2 regions of the Roseateles paludis genome follow, and region 2 is predicted to be linked to the other one. Evidence: predicted binding sites of a transcription regulator. Region 2 holds the regulator's gene; the other holds the start of a gene.
The links. The regulator NrdR, encoded in region 2, represses ribonucleotide reductase genes. The targets are predictions, from matches to a motif close to CACNANATNTNGTG.
Positions count from the first base shown of each region.

Region 1: a site for NrdR is predicted at 3,239-3,252, ahead of ABDJ85_RS17185 (ribonucleoside-diphosphate reductase subunit alpha). Genes of this name have one in related genera too.

Region 1 covers NZ_JBDPZD010000006.1:50,753-59,517, reverse strand. The annotation lists gene ABDJ85_RS17185 (ribonucleoside-diphosphate reductase subunit alpha) at 101-3,022, opposite strand; gene ABDJ85_RS17180 (sigma-54-dependent transcriptional regulator) at 3,478-4,914, opposite strand; gene ABDJ85_RS17175 (two-component system sensor histidine kinase NtrB) at 4,911-6,590, opposite strand; gene ABDJ85_RS17170 (PP0621 family protein) at 6,593-6,841, opposite strand; gene ABDJ85_RS17165 (cytochrome C assembly family protein) at 6,838-7,698, opposite strand; gene ffh (signal recognition particle protein) at 7,752-8,765, shown strand, end outside.
Region 2 covers NZ_JBDPZD010000010.1:54,125-62,889, reverse strand. The annotation lists gene ribD (bifunctional diaminohydroxyphosphoribosylaminopyrimidine deaminase/5-amino-6-(5-phosphoribosylamino)uracil reductase RibD) at 35-1,099, opposite strand; gene ABDJ85_RS19970 (type IV pilus modification PilV family protein) at 1,212-2,474, opposite strand; gene ABDJ85_RS19965 (pilus assembly PilX family protein) at 2,458-3,753, opposite strand; gene ABDJ85_RS19960 (PilW family protein) at 3,750-4,505, opposite strand; gene ABDJ85_RS19955 (pilus assembly FimT family protein) at 4,493-5,140, opposite strand; gene ABDJ85_RS19950 (type IV pilin protein) at 5,125-5,604, opposite strand; gene ABDJ85_RS19945 (GspH/FimT family pseudopilin) at 5,732-6,268, opposite strand; gene nrdR (transcriptional regulator NrdR) at 6,473-6,916, opposite strand; gene glyA (serine hydroxymethyltransferase) at 6,935-8,185, opposite strand; ZMP/ZTP riboswitch at 8,252-8,376, opposite strand; gene ABDJ85_RS19930 (lytic transglycosylase domain-containing protein) at 8,397-8,765, opposite strand, start outside.

The sequences.
Region 1 (8,765 bases), on a different contig from region 2:
TCAACAAGCCTTGGCAAGCCGCGAGAGCCCGTCCTGTTGCACGAGGGCATCGAAAACGCAGCACGAAGTTGTATAGACAACTGCATGCTGCGTTGCACGATCACTGGCAAGCTTCGCAGTCGGGGTTGTCGATCGAACAGAACTTGATGTCGGTCGCAGGCACATCAGGCTCGGCGGCAGCCATCGGCGCAGGCGTTGCGGCGGCTGCGGCAGCGGGTGCTGAAGACACTGCGTTGAGCTGACCCGTGCGCGTGACCGTGCTCTTCTCGGCCTGCGTGGCGCTGATGGTGCGGAGGTAGTAGGTGGTCTTGAGGCCACGCTGCCAGGCGAGCTTGTAGGTCTCGTCGAGCTTCTTGCCCGAGGCGCCGGCCATGTAGATGTTCAGGCTCTGCGCCTGGTCGATCCACTTCTGGCGGCGCGACGCGGCCTCGACCAGCCACACGGGCTCGACTTCAAAGGCCGTCGCGTAGAGCGCCTTGACGTCTTCAGGCACGCGGTCGATGCGGCGCAGCGAACCATCGAAGTGCTTGAGGTCCATGACCATCACGTCGTCCCAGAGGCCGAGCTTCTTGAGGTCACGCACCAGCGATTCGTTGATGACCGTGAACTCGCCCGACAGGTTGGACTTGACCGACAGGTTGCCGAAGCAAGGCTCGATCGAGGCGTCCACGCCGATGATGTTGGAGATGGTGGCCGTCGGGGCGATGGCGATGCAGTTGCTGTTGCGCATGCCGTGCTCGGCGATGCGGCCGCGCAGGGCGTCCCAGTCCATGCTCACCGAACGGTCCACGTCCACGTAGCCACCGCGCTGTTCAGCCAGCAGGTCGATGGAGTCGATCGGCAGGATGCCGCGATCCCACAGCGAGCCCTTGTAGCTGGAGTAGCGGCCACGCTCGGCGGCGAGTTCGGTCGACGCCCAGTACGCGTGGTAGCAGACAGCTTCCATCGAACGGTCGGCAAACTCAACCGCAGCCTCCGAGGCATAGGGCGTGCGCAGTTGGTAGAGCGCGTCCTGGAAGCCCATGATGCCGAGGCCGACCGGGCGATGACGCAGGTTGGAGTCGCGCGCCTTCTTGACGGCGTAGTAGTTGATGTCGATGACGTTGTCGAGCATGCGCATCGCCGTGGCCACCGTCTTCTTGAGCTTGGCCTGATCAATCTGGCCATCCTTCAAGTGCTGGGCGAGGTTGACCGAGCCGAGGTTGCAGACGGCGATCTCGCTCTCATTGGTGTTGAGCGTGATCTCGGTGCAGAGGTTGGACGAGTGCACGACGCCAACATGCTGCTGCGGCGAGCGGACGTTGCAGGCGTCCTTGAAGGTGATCCAGGGGTGGCCGGTCTCGAACAGCATCGAGAGCATCCTGCGCCACAGGTCCTTGGCGGGCATGCGCTTGAAGAGCTTGAGCTCACCGCGGTCAGCCTTCTGCTCATAGCCGACATAGGCCGTCTCAAAGTCCTTGCCGAACTTGTCGTGCAGATCGGGGCAGGTGCTGGGCGAGAACAGGGTCCAGTCGCCACCTTCGATGACGCGCTTCATGAACAGATCAGGGATCCAGTTCGCCGTGTTCATGTCGTGCGTGCGGCGGCGGTCGTCGCCGGTGTTCTTGCGCAGCTCCAGGAACTCTTCGATGTCGAGGTGCCAGCTTTCCAGATAGGCGCAGACCGCGCCTTTGCGCTTGCCACCCTGGTTGACGGCCACAGCGGTGTCGTTCACGACCTTGAGGAAGGGCACGACGCCCTGGCTCTTGCCATTGGTGCCCTTGATATAGGAGCCCAGCGCACGGACATTGGTCCAGTCGTTACCGAGGCCGCCGGCAAACTTGGACAGCAGCGCGTTCTCCTTCAGCGCCTCGTAGATGCCGTCCAGGTCGTCCTCGACAGTAGTGAGGTAGCAGCTGGAGAGCTGCGAGCGGCGGGTGCCGGAGTTGAACAAGGTCGGCGTGCTCGACATGAAGTCGAAGGTGGAGAGCACGTTGTAGAACTCGATGGCGCGGGCTTCGCGGTCGATCTCGTTCAGTGCCAGGCCCATGGCGACGCGCATGAAGAAGGCCTGGGGCAGTTCGATGCGGACGTCCTCGATGTGCAGGAAGTAGCGGTCGTACAGGGTCTGCAGGCCGAGGTAATCGAACTGCAGGTCACGCTCAGCCTTGAGCGCCGCGCCCAGCTTGGCCAGGTCGAACTGTTGCAGCTTCTCGTCCAGCAACTCGGCTTGCACGCCGCGCTTGATGAAGCCGGGGAAGTAGTCGGCATAGGCCTGCGACATCTCAGCCTGCATGACCTCACGGCCCAGGATCTCGCGGCGGATGGTGTGCAGCAGCAAGCGCGCGGTGGCGCGGCTGTAGCCCGGATCCTTCTCGATCAGGGTGCGCGCAGCGAGGATGGCGGCCTTGTAGACCTCCTCCATCGGCACGCCGTCGTACAGATTGCGCTGGGTCTCGGCCAGCACGGGCTCGGGGCGCACATCGGCGCCGAGGTTCTCGCAGGCGGAGGCGATCAGGTTGCGCAGGCTGCCGAGGTCGAGTGCACGGCGCTCGCCACCGTCCAGCACCATGAACTGCGGCTCGGCCGCCTTGGTCGCTTCGCCGGCACGGGCGCGCTCTTGAGCGCGGCGCTCGCGGTACAGCACATAGGCGCGCGCCACTTCGTGATGGCCGCTGCGCATCAGGCCGAGCTCGACCTGGTCTTGCACGTCTTCGATGTGGAAGGTGCCGCCACTCGGACGCGAGCGCAGCAAGGCGCGGACGACGTTCTGGGTCAGTTGCTCCACCGTCTCGCGCACGCTGGCCGACGCCGCGCCACCGGTGCCATGCACGGCCAGGAAGGCCTTCATCAAAGCGACCGCGATCTTGCTCGGCTCAAAGGCGACGACGGCGCCATTGCGGCGAATGATCTGGTAGGACTGGTAAACGGTCGGCGGGACGATCTCGCTCGGAGACGTCGTGCGAGGCGCGGCGCCGGACAGGTCCGGCGAGAAGGGGGCGGAGGAAGCGGCGGCGCTGGTCGCAACGGCATCTTGAAGCATGGAACGTCCTCTCTGTGGGGTCGGAAAGCGATACGGCAAAGCTCACGCCTACAAGTGCTCAAGCACTCATGGCGTTGGGGTCAGAAAGTCCGGCTGACTGGCGGGCCAAAACACTCGCGAGGGGGTTCGTGACACGGTGCGCCGCAGGGGCGTTTGCTCGACGAACCAGGGAGTGGGCATTGGGGGTCAACCGGTTCAGCAGAATAGCATGCAGGACACTATATCTGTGGCCTATGCCTCGCTCAACCACTACCCATAGCGTATCAATCCGCTTGACGACGACAGCCCGGAGGGCTAGCGGAAGCGCACAAATGGACGCCGGAAATTGAGCATCGGGCCGGCAAGTGCGATGGCATGGACCTCGCACCCCACAACCCCGCGCCAATGCTCGCTTGGGCGCACTTTTGGCCCGCTGGCCCGCGCCAATCCTGGGGCCGATGCAGTGGCGATCTCGGCTAGTCGCCCGCGGTGATGCCGAGCCGCGCCATGCGGTAGCGGATCTGTCTTAGGGACAGTCCCAGGCTCGCGGCAGCGGCGGTGCGGTTGTAACGATGCTTTTCAAGCGCGCGCAGCAGGATGGCGCGCTCGACTTCATCCAGGTAGGCGGCAAGGTCTTCGGGCAGCGCATCGGGCACGCTGACCTCGCCAGCGCTGCCCTTGGCATGCACCTCGCCGTCGATGGCTGCGAACTGTGTGTCGCTGCGGGTGTCGTCAAGCAAGGTGTCGGGCAGGCCCAGTTCGTCAGCGTCGATCCACTCGCCGCCCACCAGCGCCAGCGCGCGGTGCAGCAGGTTCTCCAGCTCACGCACATTGCCCGGGAAGGCGTAGCGCGACAGCGTCTCCAGCGCCGCCGCAGTGAGGCGCGGGGCCGGCGAGACGCCGGCATCGTGCGCGATGCGCTCAAGCACGCGGTCGCTGATCTCGGGCAGGTCCTCCAGGCGCTCGCGCAGCGGCGGCACGCGGATCTGGATCACATTGAGCCGGTAGAACAAGTCTTGCCGGAAGCGCCCGGCCGCCACCTCGGCCGCCAGGTCCTTGTGGGTGGCGCTCACGACGCGCACGTTCACCGCCGCTTCGACGACCGCCCCCACGGGGCGCACCGAGCGCTCCTGGATCGCGCGCAGCAGTTTGCTCTGCATGGCCAGCGGCAGGTCACCGATTTCGTCGAGGAACAAGGTGCCGCCATCGGCCGCCTGGAAGAAGCCCTCGCGGTCCTCCTGCGCGCCGGTGAAGGCCCCCTTGCGGTAGCCAAAGAACTCGGCCTCCAGCAGGTTCTCGGGGATGGCGCCGCAGTTGACGGCCACAAAGCGCTGACTGCCTCGGGCGCCGCACTCGTGGATGGCGCGCGCCACCAGCTCCTTGCCGGTGCCAGACTCGCCGTTCACCAGCACCGGCGCCATGCTGCGCGCCACCTTGGTGATGAGCGAGCGCACTTCATGCAGCGCCGCCGACTGGCCCGCCAGCCGGGCCATGGCGCCTTGCGGGCTGCGCGGCGGGGCACGGCGCTCCTCGCGGTCGGGTGCGCTGCGGCCCAGGGCCGAGGCCACCACCAGGCGGAACTGCCGCAGATCCACCGGCTTGGTCAGGTAGTCGTACGCGCCCGCCTTGAGGGCCTCGACGGCGTTCTCGGCCGAACCAAAGGCCGTGATGACCAGGGTCTTCTCGCCCCGGCCGCGCTGCTCCAGCCAGCGCAGCACATCCAGGCCGCTGCCATCGGGCAGCTTCATGTCGGTGATGACGGCGTTGTAGCTGCCCGCCGCCAGCAGTGCCAGGCCCTCGGCCACGCCGGCCGCACTGTCCACCTCGTAGCCTTCGCGCAGCAGCGACAGCTCGTAGAGCGTGCGCAGATCGGGCTCGTCGTCAACGACCAGGAGGCGGGGTTTGGAACTCATGCTTGGTGGAATCGGCGCATCTGGACGCAGAACTCATTGCCCTCGGGCTCGGTGCGGCGGCGGCGGTATTCGATACGGCCGTTGTGGCGCTCGCACAGCTCACGGCAAATGTAGAGCCCCAGGCCGGAACCTCGGCTGCGCGTCGAGAAGAAAGGTTCAAACAAATGCCGCTCAATCTCGGGCGCGATGGCCGCTGCGGCGCTGTAGACCACCAGCTCCAGCGCTTCCGGGTCCTCGGCCAACGGGGCGAGAGAGAGCTGGATGGCGCCAGCGTCATGAGTGGCATGGCGCAGCGCGTTGTCGAGCAAGTTCACCAGCACGCGCCGCAAATGCTCGGGCTCGAACAGCACCATCGCATCAGCCGGCAAGGGCTGCAGCACAAAGCGGCCCGAGCCTGCCAGACCATTGATGCGCACCCAGTCCTCGACGACATCGCGCAGCAGCTGCGCAGCATCCAGCGGCTGGCTGGTGGGACCCACGCCAGGCGCCACCTCCATCACATCGTCCACCAGGCGCTTGAGGCGCTGCACGTTGGAGCCGATCATCTGGGTCAGCTGCTCATTGCGCGAACCCACCAGGTCTTCGGACAGCAAGGCATTGGCCTGCGCGATGGCGGCCAGCGGGTTGCGGATCTCGTGCGCAATGCCGGCCGACACGCGGCCCATGGCAGCCAGCTTCTCCTGGCGGCTGCGCGCCAGCAGCTCGCGGTTGTCTTCCAGCAGCAGCACGCACAGCTCCTCGCCCCCTTGCTGCTCGCGCCGCCGCGTGAAGCGCAGCCGCAGGCGCAGGCTGCGCGACACCCCGCCGGGCAGCAGCAACACCACGTCGCCGCCGTTCTCCGGCCAGGCGCCTTCGGCAAAGGCGCGCTCGACCGCCGCCACCAAGGGCTGCCAGGCCGCGCGGCCGCGCAGCGACAGCGGCTGCGCCTCGCCCAACAACTGCCCGGCCGCCGGGTTGGCCGCACGCACCCGGCCCCGTCGGTCCACCACCAGCACGCCGGCCTGCATCTCGTCGATCACGAGGCGGCTCAGCTGCTCCTGCTGGCGTGCCATGGCCAGGCTGCCGCGCGCCGCACGCTCTTCGCGCGCCAGACGCCCGGCCAGCTCGCTGGTCAGCAAGGCCACGACAAAGAGCCCGCCACCCACCAGACCCACCTGGGTGAAGCGCAGGCTGCCGCCGTCATTGGTCAGCAGGCTCCACAGCTCGGGCACCAGCAGGGCCAGCGTCGCCATGGCCGCCGTGGCCAGGGCCAGTAGGCGTGGGCACAACACACCCGCCGTGAGCACGGGCATGACGAAGAGCGCGCCGTAGTTGACGCTGCTGGCATCGAGGCTGTGCAGCGCCCCGAAGAGCAGCAAGTCAATGCCGATCAGGCTCCACCAGTGCAGGTGGCTGACGCGCGCGAGGCTGCGCGCGGTGACGCCACGACGCAGCGGCGGCAAGGCCCACAGCAACAGGGCCTCGGCGGCATAGACCGCGCTGAGGCTCAGGGTGCGGGTGGCGAGGGTGGCTGTCAGTGCATGCGCAATCAGCTGCGCCGCCACCAGGGCCAAGCCCAGGGCCGCGCGCGCGGCGATGAAGGCGCGGTGCAGGCGGTCAAACGCGCTGCCGGCCTCATCGCCATCCGGCTCGGCGGCCGCCGCCTCGATGAACCAGGCCGAGGGGCTGCTATCCACCGTCACGGGCGAGCGTGGGCAGCCTCGTAGGCGGCCCGGTGCTCGGTGCTGCAAAAGGCCCCGCCTCGACCGGGCAGGGATTCCTGCTCCGGCAGGTGCAAGCCGCAGTGCGCACAGGCCACCATGGTCTGGCCGCGACTCACGGGCGGCGGCGCAGATGACGCTGGCGGCTGCGCGGGCGGCGGTTGGCGCTTGCGGCCCAACATATAGAACACCAGGGCGAGCACGATCAGCAACAACAGGTATTTCATCCGCCCAGCCCTCCTCCGCGCTGCAGCACGACCTCCAGCACAAAGCGCGTGCCGACATAGGCCAGCAGCAGCAGCCCGGCCCCGGCGTAGAGCCAGCGCATGGCGCGCCGGCCGCGCCAGCCATACAAGCGCCGCCCAGCCAGCAAGGCCGTCAGCACCAGCCAGCCCAACACCGACAGCAGGTTCTTGTGACCCCAGCGCCAGTGCGGCGTGAACCACCAGCCCAGCAGGATCGCCAGCGACAAGACCACCACGCCTGCGGTCACGAATTGAAAGGTCAAGCGCTCCAGGCGCAGTACCGGCAAGCCCTCACTGGCGCGACCATGGCGCAGGCGTTGCTCAGCCCGGTTCATCAACCCCGCATGCAGCACGGCCACGCCAAACAGCGCGTAGGACGCAAGCCCGAACATCCAATGCAGCGGCGCCCAGGCCGAAGCGGCGGTCGGGCGCAGTTCACCCGGGAAGCACCAGGCCAGCCCCACGGCCAGTGCCGCGATCAAGGCCAGCACGCGGCGCACGCTGTGCAAGGGGTAGAAGCGGCTCTCGACCAGGTAGACCGTCAACACCAGCCAGACCGTCAGCGACAAGGCCGGCGCAAAGCCAAAGCGGGCGCCGTCCTGCGCCTGGCCCCAGCCACTGATATCCACCACCAAGGCCAGCAGATGCACGCCCCAGGCCGAAGCCAGCGCCGTCCATCTCAGGCCGGAGCGGATGGTCTGCGACTCGCCCGGCGGCGCCGATGCCCGCGCCTGGGCCTGCACCCCAGCCCAGACATAGCTCAACAAGGCCAGGCCACTCGCCACGGCCAGCGCAACCGAAGGCGTGGCAGGCGACGTGAGGGCGGGCGATAAACTCATGAGCCGAGTGTACTTTTGGCCTCCGTGCAGTCTGCCGGTGCGCCCCGCCCCCGATGGCCTCCACCCTATCTGACCGCCTGGGTCGCCTCGTCAAGACGATGCGCGGCCAGGCCCGCATCACCGAGAGCAACGTCCAGGACATGCTGCGCGAAGTGCGCATGGCCCTGCTCGAGGCCGACGTGGCCCTGCCTGTGGTGCGCGACTTCATCGCACGGGTGAAGGAGAAGGCACTGGGCCAGGAGGTGGTGGGCTCGCTCAACCCCGGCCAGGTGCTGGTCTCCATCGTCCAGAAAGAACTCGCCGCCACCATGGGCGAGGGCGTGGCCGACATCAACCTGGCCGCCCAACCCCCGGCCGTGATCCTGATGGCCGGCCTGCAAGGCGCCGGCAAGACCACCACCACGGCCAAGCTCGCCAAGCACCTGATCGAGAAGCGCAAGAAAAAGGTGCTGACCGTCTCGGCCGACGTCTACCGCCCCGCCGCCATCGAGCAGCTCAAGACGGTGACGCGCCAGGCTGGCGCCGAGTGGTTCCCGTCCGAGCCCAACCAGAAGCCGCACGACATCGCGCTCGCCGCGATCGACCACGCCAAGCGCCATTTCTTTGATGTGCTGCTGGTCGACACGGCCGGCCGCCTCGCCATTGACGAAGCGCTGATGGCCGAGATCAAGGACCTGCACGCGACGCTGAACCCGGTCGAGACCCTGTTCGTCGTCGATGCCATGCAGGGCCAGGATGCCGTCAACACCGCCAAGGCCTTCAAGGACGCACTGCCCCTGACGGGCGTGATCCTCACCAAGCTTGATGGCGACTCACGAGGCGGCGCCGCGCTGTCGGTGCGGCAGGTCACCGGCGCGCCGATCAAGTTCGCGGGTGTGTCCGAAAAGATCGATGGCCTCGAAGTGTTCGATGCCGACCGCCACGCCGGCCGCGTGCTCGGCATGGGCGACATCGTGGCCCTGGTCGAGCAGGTCACGCAAAGCGTGGACATGGCCTCGGCCCAGGCCATGGCCGAGAAGCTCAAGAGCGGCAGCGGCTTCGACCTCAACGACTTCCTGCTGCAGCTG
Region 2 (8,765 bases):
GCATTGTAGGTGCCGCCCTCGGGGAATCCCGGGGTCAGGCTGGGCGAAAACGCAGCCTGAGGTCTTCGCCAACCGGGGTGGCATCGATACGGCGCCAGCGCGCGGCATGGGCCAAGTCGGGCAGTGCAGGCAGGGAAGCAATCGGCAGGCCCTGGCCCAGCAGCAGTGGGGCCTGGTAGAGCAGGATTTCGTCCACCAGACCGGCAGCCAGCAGAGCGCCGTTGAGGGTGGCGCCTGCCTCGACATGCAGCTCGTTGACGCCGCGTTCGGCCAGCCGCGCGAGCAAGGCGTGCAGGTCCACGCGGCCGTCTGAAGCGGGGAGGGCGATCTGCTCGATGCTGGCGAGCTCGGCCCGCGTCGGTGCGCCCGCGTGCACGAGGCAGGCCGTGCCGGGCGCCGCGAGCACGCGGGCCTGCGGCGCGATGCGCAACTGCGAGTCCACGATGACACGCAGCGGCTGCAAAAAGGTCTCGACGTCCCGGACGTCAAGGCGCGGGTCATCGGCGAGCACGGTACCGATGCCGGTCAGGATGGCCCCCGCGCGGCGGCGGAAGGCATGACCATCGGCGCGGGCTTGTGGGCCGGTGATCCATTGGCTTTGACCATTGGGGAGGGCGGTGACTCCATCTGCCGATGCAGCGGCCTTGAGCCGCACAAAAGGCCGCCCGCGCTGCATCCGGCTGATGAAGCCGATGTTCAGCTCGTGCGCAGCTGCTGCCAGGTCCGCTGGTGCCAGCGCGACCACCACGCCCGCCGCGCGCAGACGCGCAATGCCGGCGCCATTGACCGCCGGGTTCGGGTCGGGCAGGGCGATGACCACACGGGCAACGCCTGCCTCGACCAGCGCATCGGCACAAGGCGGCGTGCGGCCATGGTGCGAGCAAGGCTCCAGCGTGACGACGGCCGTACAACCCTGTGTGGACGCACCGCGTGCCCGCGCGTCCCGCAGGGCCATGATCTCCGCATGCGGCCCACCCGCTTGCTGGGTGAAACCTTCCCCGATCAGTTGGCCTGCGCTGTCCAGCAGGCAACAGCCCACGCGAGGGTTGGGGTCGCTCAGGCCGATGGCGCGGTCAGCCAGCCTAAGCGCACGGCGCATGGCGCCGTCTTCGGCGGGGCTGGAGGATTGAGCGTGGAGCGGCGTGACCAACGATGTCAGGGGCACGTTCAGGAGCGCAGTGCGGTGTTGATTCAGCCCGGAGTGTGGCTGATCAGGGCGTCCGCGTTGGCTGCTGCTCCTTGGTCGTGTAATTCACGAAGTTGCGTGCTGCTGGGTCGAAGGTCGAAGAGTCCACCGGACAGCTTTGCGCCCCCGCGATCACCAGGAAGTTCTGGCGCGGCAAGGACTTGGCGACGTTGGCGTAGGTGGCAGGGTGCTCTTCGTTGTCCGGCGTGCCGTTGCGGTTGTAGTCGAAGGTGTAGCGGCAGACGCGGTAGGGCGGCGTGGGGAGCGTGGTGGTGTCGATGCCGGTGAGCTCAATGCTTCCTGACCAGATGGACGGTGTGTCGGTGTTGCCAAGGATCAGGCACGCATAGGTAATCGCATAAGGCACCGTCCCAGAGTCATCAAAACACACCGGCGCAGCCGGATGCCCTGTACTGATCAACGTCACTGCTGCATGTGCAGGCGCGGCGGTGGCTTCCGGCACCCTGGCATTGGGAGGGGCCGTCATCGAGAAACGGATGGTCCCGGACACAAATAGGCCGTTGGAAACACTCGCACAAGACGTCAGGTCGCCGGAGGTGATCGCACTGGTCGCAATGCCTGTGCTGACCGAGCAACTCTTGGTGATCAGCCCCGTCTGGTTGTCAAACACCCAGGCGGTGCCACCACCGGGTGAGGGCTTGTAAGCGCTGGTCTTGTCACCGAGGTCTTTGGCACCAACAGGGATATCTGGCGACCGGTTGGCGGGCTGACGGGTGACGCCTACCGGTTGTGGTACGGCAAGCCCGCCACCAAAGACCGGGTCCACGGCAGCGATCAGCGTATCCAAAGCGAGCACCTGCGCGTCACCTACTCGGTCATTCCAGGTGACCGACACGCGCACTTCAGCCAGGTTTGGTGTCGTAGCCGACCAAGCGGAAGTCTGGGTGACTGTGTACTTCACGTTGGAGTCAGGCGGGGTTTCTTCGCGCGTAACAGTGGTTCCGACACCCATGTCCGAGAAAGCAACGACGCCAGCTGCAGCGGCTGCGGGCCTATCAATCACGGAAAACGACCGCAACCGAGCAATTTCGCTCTGCGCGATTCGCTGAGCCTCGCCGCGCTGGCGGGCCAAATCTTCTGCACGGCGCAAACTGCTAAGAATGCCAACCAAGGCCACCATACCGAAACTCATCACCAGCAAGGCAACGAGTGCCTCCACAAGCGAGACACCTCGCTGTGCGCGGCCGGTGGCGATCAAGCGTTTGACGGGAGCGCTTGTAGTCCAGGGGGGTATGACCGCAGCAACCAACTTAATACTTGTGGTCATGCCAGCCTCCTGGCGCCAGGACGAAGCCGCCAATCTTGTTTTTCATTATCAAATTGACGCCCGACGAGTACGCAATATCAATTGGACCTGTCGTGGTGACGTCGGCACCAGAGATCAGGGCACCAACCAAAAACCCGCCAGCGCCAGCATTCCAAATGATATTTCCTCCGCTCAGCAGAACCCCATACATCTGAAGTCGAGCGGAAATATTGATGGTGCCCGACGCGGCAATAAGTACTGGATCATTGATGGTTCCTAGATCCACGTCACTATCAATGCTGAGGTTTCCATCCACATAGATTATCGACGCACCAAAAGAAACGGCGGTCTTGATGCTGCTGACGCAGTCCGGCGTGCAGTCCGGTTTTCTGACCTTAGGATGGTACTTGAATCGGTCAGAGGGCATGCCAATGAAAAGTCGGAAAGGATCACCAGCCGCCAGCACCGAATCACCGGTGACAATTGCGTCGCGTGGGGGCGTGCCAGGAATACTTTCCAGCTTGGAATCGGTAAGGGAGCTCGGATAACTTGCGGAACCAGATACCACGAGAATACCGTTGGTCAGCCCATCGGAATTGTGCAATCTGAGGTCGCCATCGGTTGCAACGATGGCTCCTTTCGCCGTAAGTGCCGCTGTCGGCGGTGAGCGAAGTGCGGGAACAAATCCAAGTACAGATCCCTGCCAGCCACTATTGAATCGATTCACTGTTGCTTTGATTGTCGATTCGCAGTCATTTCCATTCGGGCTCGAACAAGAATAACTGCTTGACACCAGAGTGCCAGGCCGCTGAGTGGTTTGAAGAAAAACACCAAAACTTGGCTGAATCTCGTCCGCCGAAGAAACTGCGGCACGCGCAGTTGCATCTGAAGCTGCAGGGCACCGACAATCCCATCGACCATCTGATAGTCTGACGCAGTTGGTCGGCCCGAGAGCGTCTGACAATGTTCGTTCCTTGGCAACAATCTTCCGGCTGTTGGTATCGATATCAAAATACAAATCCGAAAACCTTTTTGCCGAGACCGTGTTGCTTGGGGCGCAAGCAGAATCCAATTTATCTGAATTCAATTGCGCAATACTCCAATCAAGCGCCGCATCTCCCATTTGCTTCACGAGCATGCTACGGAAGGTCGCGCCAGCCATGCGTTGTTCGAACAAAAGGTTGCGGTTACCAAAGGCAGCCAAAAGTCCGATAAGAAGAAATAGAGACATCACAACGACGAGCGTTGCGACGCCAGATTGCCGACGCGAGGTAAATTCGCACGATGCAGGGTGCTTCATGATTTGGCGCAAACCCCGACTATTTTGTCGGAGCGCACTCGCTCCACAATTTGAACGGTTCTTGTGACGTCTTGGAGCAGCACGCTCGTGGCTACTAGCGTCACGGTCACCGTGCGTACGTCTTGTTGAGGGGGACAGTCTGCCAAGCCATTGCAAGGAAGATCGCAAAACTCTTCAAGCGATTGAGACTGGGTCGATATTTTGAAGCTTGACCTCGCCGAATCGAAGCGATAACTGCTCTTATCTGAGATCGGTTGCCAATTGCCGCGACCGAGCTGAATTTTTAGTTCGCCATCCTCAATTTTGAATCCGCCGTGATCCGCGTCGTTGACGTCATCGGCATAGGAGGTCATATCTGACCTGGTTTTTCCCAGCACAGGATTTGTCTCGTAAACAAATGTCAATGTCTTTCCGTCATCGGATTCTGACAGCGCATCAAACGGGTTGTTTGTGGATTCTATTGCTGGTGTTGGTGCGCCGCCGGCAAGCTCAGGCACCCAGACGCCCAACTCCGACCAGCCCCGAAATCCAGCTCGACGAATCTGCTGCGCAACCATGTCGGCAATCAGTCTGAGATCTTGCTGTATCTGTACTTCAATCGTGATGCGGCGATGCTCGCCAATCTGATTGACGGCCATCATGCTTGCGCCAGCCGTAATGATGAGGCCTATGGTGATACCCACCATGAGTTCAACCAATGTGAGGCCGCGCTGCTGGCCGCGCTGCAAGGGGCGTAGCTTCATGATGCGCATACCGGATACCCAGCTTCTGGCCTGTCAGGGGAGCATATACTGATTCGGCCACTGGTGCTCAAATCCACACGAAGCTTGAAGCCGCGGGTGCCTGAAATAGTGACTTTCAAGTCGTCCGGAAGCGTGGTTGTCAATTTAGGATACGTGACACTGAATCTTCCTGGCATGCCCGCTGCCGGCCAGACAAGTGAGTTGGTCGAGAAAGTGATGCCGCTGGTGAGCGGAATCGAGAATGTCCGGAGCATACTGCCACCGTCAGGGCCGGCACCAACCTTGCAGCTCTTCGATATATTGGCGTCATAGCATTTGCATTTGGTCGTCGCGGCTTCTGACTGCGTGGCGACAAGTGCGCAACTGACACCTTTGGTGTGGGCATCGGTATCAAACGAAATATCAATATCAATTCCTGAGTTCAGGCTTTCTGAGCGTGCATAGCCCATCAGGGAGGAAATTTCGTTGGCCGTGGCGATAATCTTCTTACGCTGGGCGGCATCCATCATACTCGGAATGACGGTGGCAGCAATAATGCTTCCAACGACCAATACAACCGCCATCTCGATCAACCCAACGCCGCGCTGCATTGCAGTGTTTGCGGCCATGAAATTCAAATTCGATCGCATCATTTTGGCCAGCATTCGGGCGTTGTAATGGATGCCCCGGTCGAGTCCTTGGAAATATATTCCAATTGTCCCCTGATCAGGGAGACGATCAGCTGGCCGCAGCGTAAATCATTCGACTGTGGGCTGGTAGACAGCGGCGTGGCAGTAAGGCGAAATACATTTGTCATTCCAGTGACAGCATCGCCGCTAATTGCAATTTCGTAGTGCTTGGAAATCTTTGAAACGTCAACGTTAAGCGTTTCTGTATCGCCTGCATACGCAGCGTGGGACATCCGATATCGCTCCTGTGCCTGCGTAATCGCAGTCAGCACGGCAATTGCATCGCCGCGTCGCGATTTCTGGATTGAACTGGTATAGTTTGGGTAGGCAATGGCGGATAAGATACCTATGACAAGTATCGCGGTTGCCAACTCGATTAGCGTAAACCCCGGCGTGTTGCCCCGGCGACCCCAAAGGTACTGAGCTGATGACTGTGTCATTGGTGCATTGTCCAGCCGCAACGTACGGGGGCGCCCGAGACAAGCCCGTTCATCTGGCAGAGCGAACCGCTTGTCGGAGCGTCCCCAGAAGTGGGGATCCTTTGTGGCGGCTGTTGGCCGCGTCATTTCAGCACTTGGGCAGATGGCTGCGGGGGCGATCGACGCTGCAACTGCGGATCCGGCCGGTGATGGCGATGACGTGCTTGATGCCGTTGCCCTTGGCGTCTAGCACCCCCACGCTGGCCATGCTGCCGAAGCCCTGGCTGGCGCTGAAGGTGATGCGCTGTTTGTTGTTCCAGTAGTTGAGTGCGGTCTGATCCGTGAGGGCAACGGTCTTGTGGGCTGCAGCGCCGGCGTCGCAGGTCGTGTTTGCGCCGCTGCAGGTGCAAGTGCCGTTCCCGGTGTAGATGACGTAGCACTGGGTGTTGCCCTTGGCACCAAAGGAAAGCTGCACCGGCTGGTTGTGGTGGATGGACAGGGTGCGTGCCTCACGCAGGTCGCTCGCCAGGCGATCGGCATAGGCGGCGGTCCGTTGGCTTTGCATCAAGCCAGACATGGCTGGGAGCGCCTGGCTGGCCAGCGTGGCCGTGACGCCGAGTGCCATGCAGGCTTCGATCAGGGTGAAACCTGCGGCGTTGCGGAGGGTGCGGAGCTTGTGGCGCATGGTCGTGTTCCGGTTTGCGTGGTGGGATGCGCAAACTCTAGAAATCGACGCGCGCCGAGTCCTTCCCCCTTTGGTGGGAACGCAGGGGGGGATAGGGGGAGCGAGGGGGGGTATATCCCCCTTAAGGGGGAAGTAGAAACCCGGAGATTGACGTGCAATCAGCCGGCAACGGGCGAAGAATTGGCTCGCGGGTGCCGCGCAGGCTCAGATTTCGCGAATCAGCTGCCGGAACTCGTCCACGTCCTCAAAGCTCCGGTAGACGGAGGCGAAGCGGACGTAAGCGACCTTGTCGATGCGCTTTAGTTCGCGCATGACGAATTCACCCAGGCGTGTCGAAGCGATCTCACGCACGCCGCTGGCGAGCAGCTTTTCTTCGATACGGCTCAACGCTTCGTCGATCTGCTCGATGCTCACCGGGCGCTTGCGCAGCGCCAATTGCATCGAGGCTCGCAGCTTGGCGGGGTCGAAATCGGCGCGCCGACCGTCTTTCTTGACGACGGTCGGCAGGGTGATGTCCGCACGCTCGTAGGTGGTGAAGCGCTTGTCACAGGACTGGCAACGGCGGCGACGCCGGACGGCGTCACCCTCGTCGGAGTCCCGCGTCTCCGCCACCTGCGTTTCAGCATGACCGCAAAAGGGGCAGCGCATGCGGAGCTTTCGCCGGGCTCAGCGGTAGACCGGGAAGGCCGCTGTCAGTGCGGTGACCTTGGCTCGCACCGCCGCGATGTTCGCCTCGTCGTGCGGGTTGTCCAGCACGTCGGCGATCAGGTTGGCCGTCAAGCGCACTTCTTCGGCGCCGAAACCGCGCGTGGTCATGGCGGGCGTACCCAGACGGATACCGCTCGTGACCATCGGCTTTTGCGGGTCGTTCGGGATGCCGTTCTTGTTGCAGGTCATGTGGGCGGCACCGAGGATGGCTTCGGCTTCCTTGCCCGTCAGGTTCTTGGGGCGGAGGTCAACCAGCATGACATGGCTCTGTGTGCCGCCGGACACGATGCGCAAGCCGCGCGAGATCAGGGTCTCGGCAAGCACCTTGGCATTGGCGACGACCTGGGCCTGGTAGGCCTTGAAGTCCGGCCCGAGCGCTTCCTTGAAGGCAACAGCCTTGCCGGCGATGACGTGCATCAGGGGGCCGCCCTGAATGCCGGGGAAGATCGCCGAGTTGATCTTCTTGGCAATCGCCTCGTCGTTCATCAGGATGATGCCGCCACGCGGGCCACGCAGGCTCTTGTGGGTGGTGGACGTGACCACATCAGCATAGGGCAGGGGGTTGGGGTAGACGCCTGCGGCAATCAGCCCGGCGTAGTGCGCCATGTCCACCATGAAGTAGGCGCCAATTTCCTTGGCAATCTTGGCGAAGCGCGCGAAGTCGATGTGCAGCGAGTAGGCGGAGGCACCGGCAATGATGAGCTTGGGCTTGTGCTCGCGGGCCAGGCGTTCCATCGCGTCGTAGTCGATGGCTTCCTGGGCGTCGAGGCCGTAGCTGACAACCTTGAACCACTTGCCGCTCATGTTCAGCGGCATGCCGTGCGTCAGGTGGCCGCCTTCGGCGAGGCTCATGCCCATGATGGTGTCGCCCGGCTGAAGCAGCCCAAAGAACACCGCCTGGTTGGCTTGCGAGCCCGAGTTGGGCTGCACATTGGCAAAGTTGGCGCCGAAGAGCTGCTTGACCCGGTCGATGGCCAGTTGCTCGACCACGTCCACGTACTCGCAGCCGCCGTAATAGCGCTTGCCGGGGTAGCCCTCGGCGTACTTATTCGTCAACTGGCTGCCCTGCGCCTCCATGACGGCGGGCGAGGTGTAGTTTTCGGAGGCGATCAGCTCGATGTGGTCTTGCTGGCGCTGGTTCTCTTGCTGGACGGCAGCAAAGATTTCGGGGTCCGTCAGGGCCAGGGTCGCGGTGCGGCGGTCAAACATGGTGTGTGATCAGTCGGTGGCGGTGTGCTCCGGCAGCGGTGCGGCGCGCAAGCGTGCAGCATCGAGCGGAGTTGCCCAGGCGAACGGCTTAAAAGCGGCAGGTGCCACTTCACGCTCCCCAGTGGTTGTCCACCTCCGGCCGCGCAAACCCTCTCGGGTCGGGGCCATGATCGCCAGTCGCGTGAGGCGCCAGTGTATTACGGGGCCCGCTTCAGCGGGAATTCAACGCGACCTCGCCGGGCGGCACGGCTGCGGGAGGGCTAGGCTCACGCGGTTTGTTGGGGCTGTTCGGCGGGACGGCGCGGCCTTGGATCACGCCACGCAACAGTTCCAGCTCAGCCAGCACGCGGGCTGCGTAGCCAGAGTCTTCCTCGGCATTGGCGGCGCCGACGTAGTAGCGCAGGCCGTCTTCGACGGAGCCCGCTCGGGCGATGCAGTCGCGCAGGACCTGGACGCCGACGCGCAGGTTGGTCACCGGGTCGAAGGTGGCCAGCGAGCCCCCAAAGACCTCGAACTTGTCGTCATGGACGCGCTTCATCACCTGCATCAGGCCCTGAGCGCCGACCGAACTCTGGGCGAA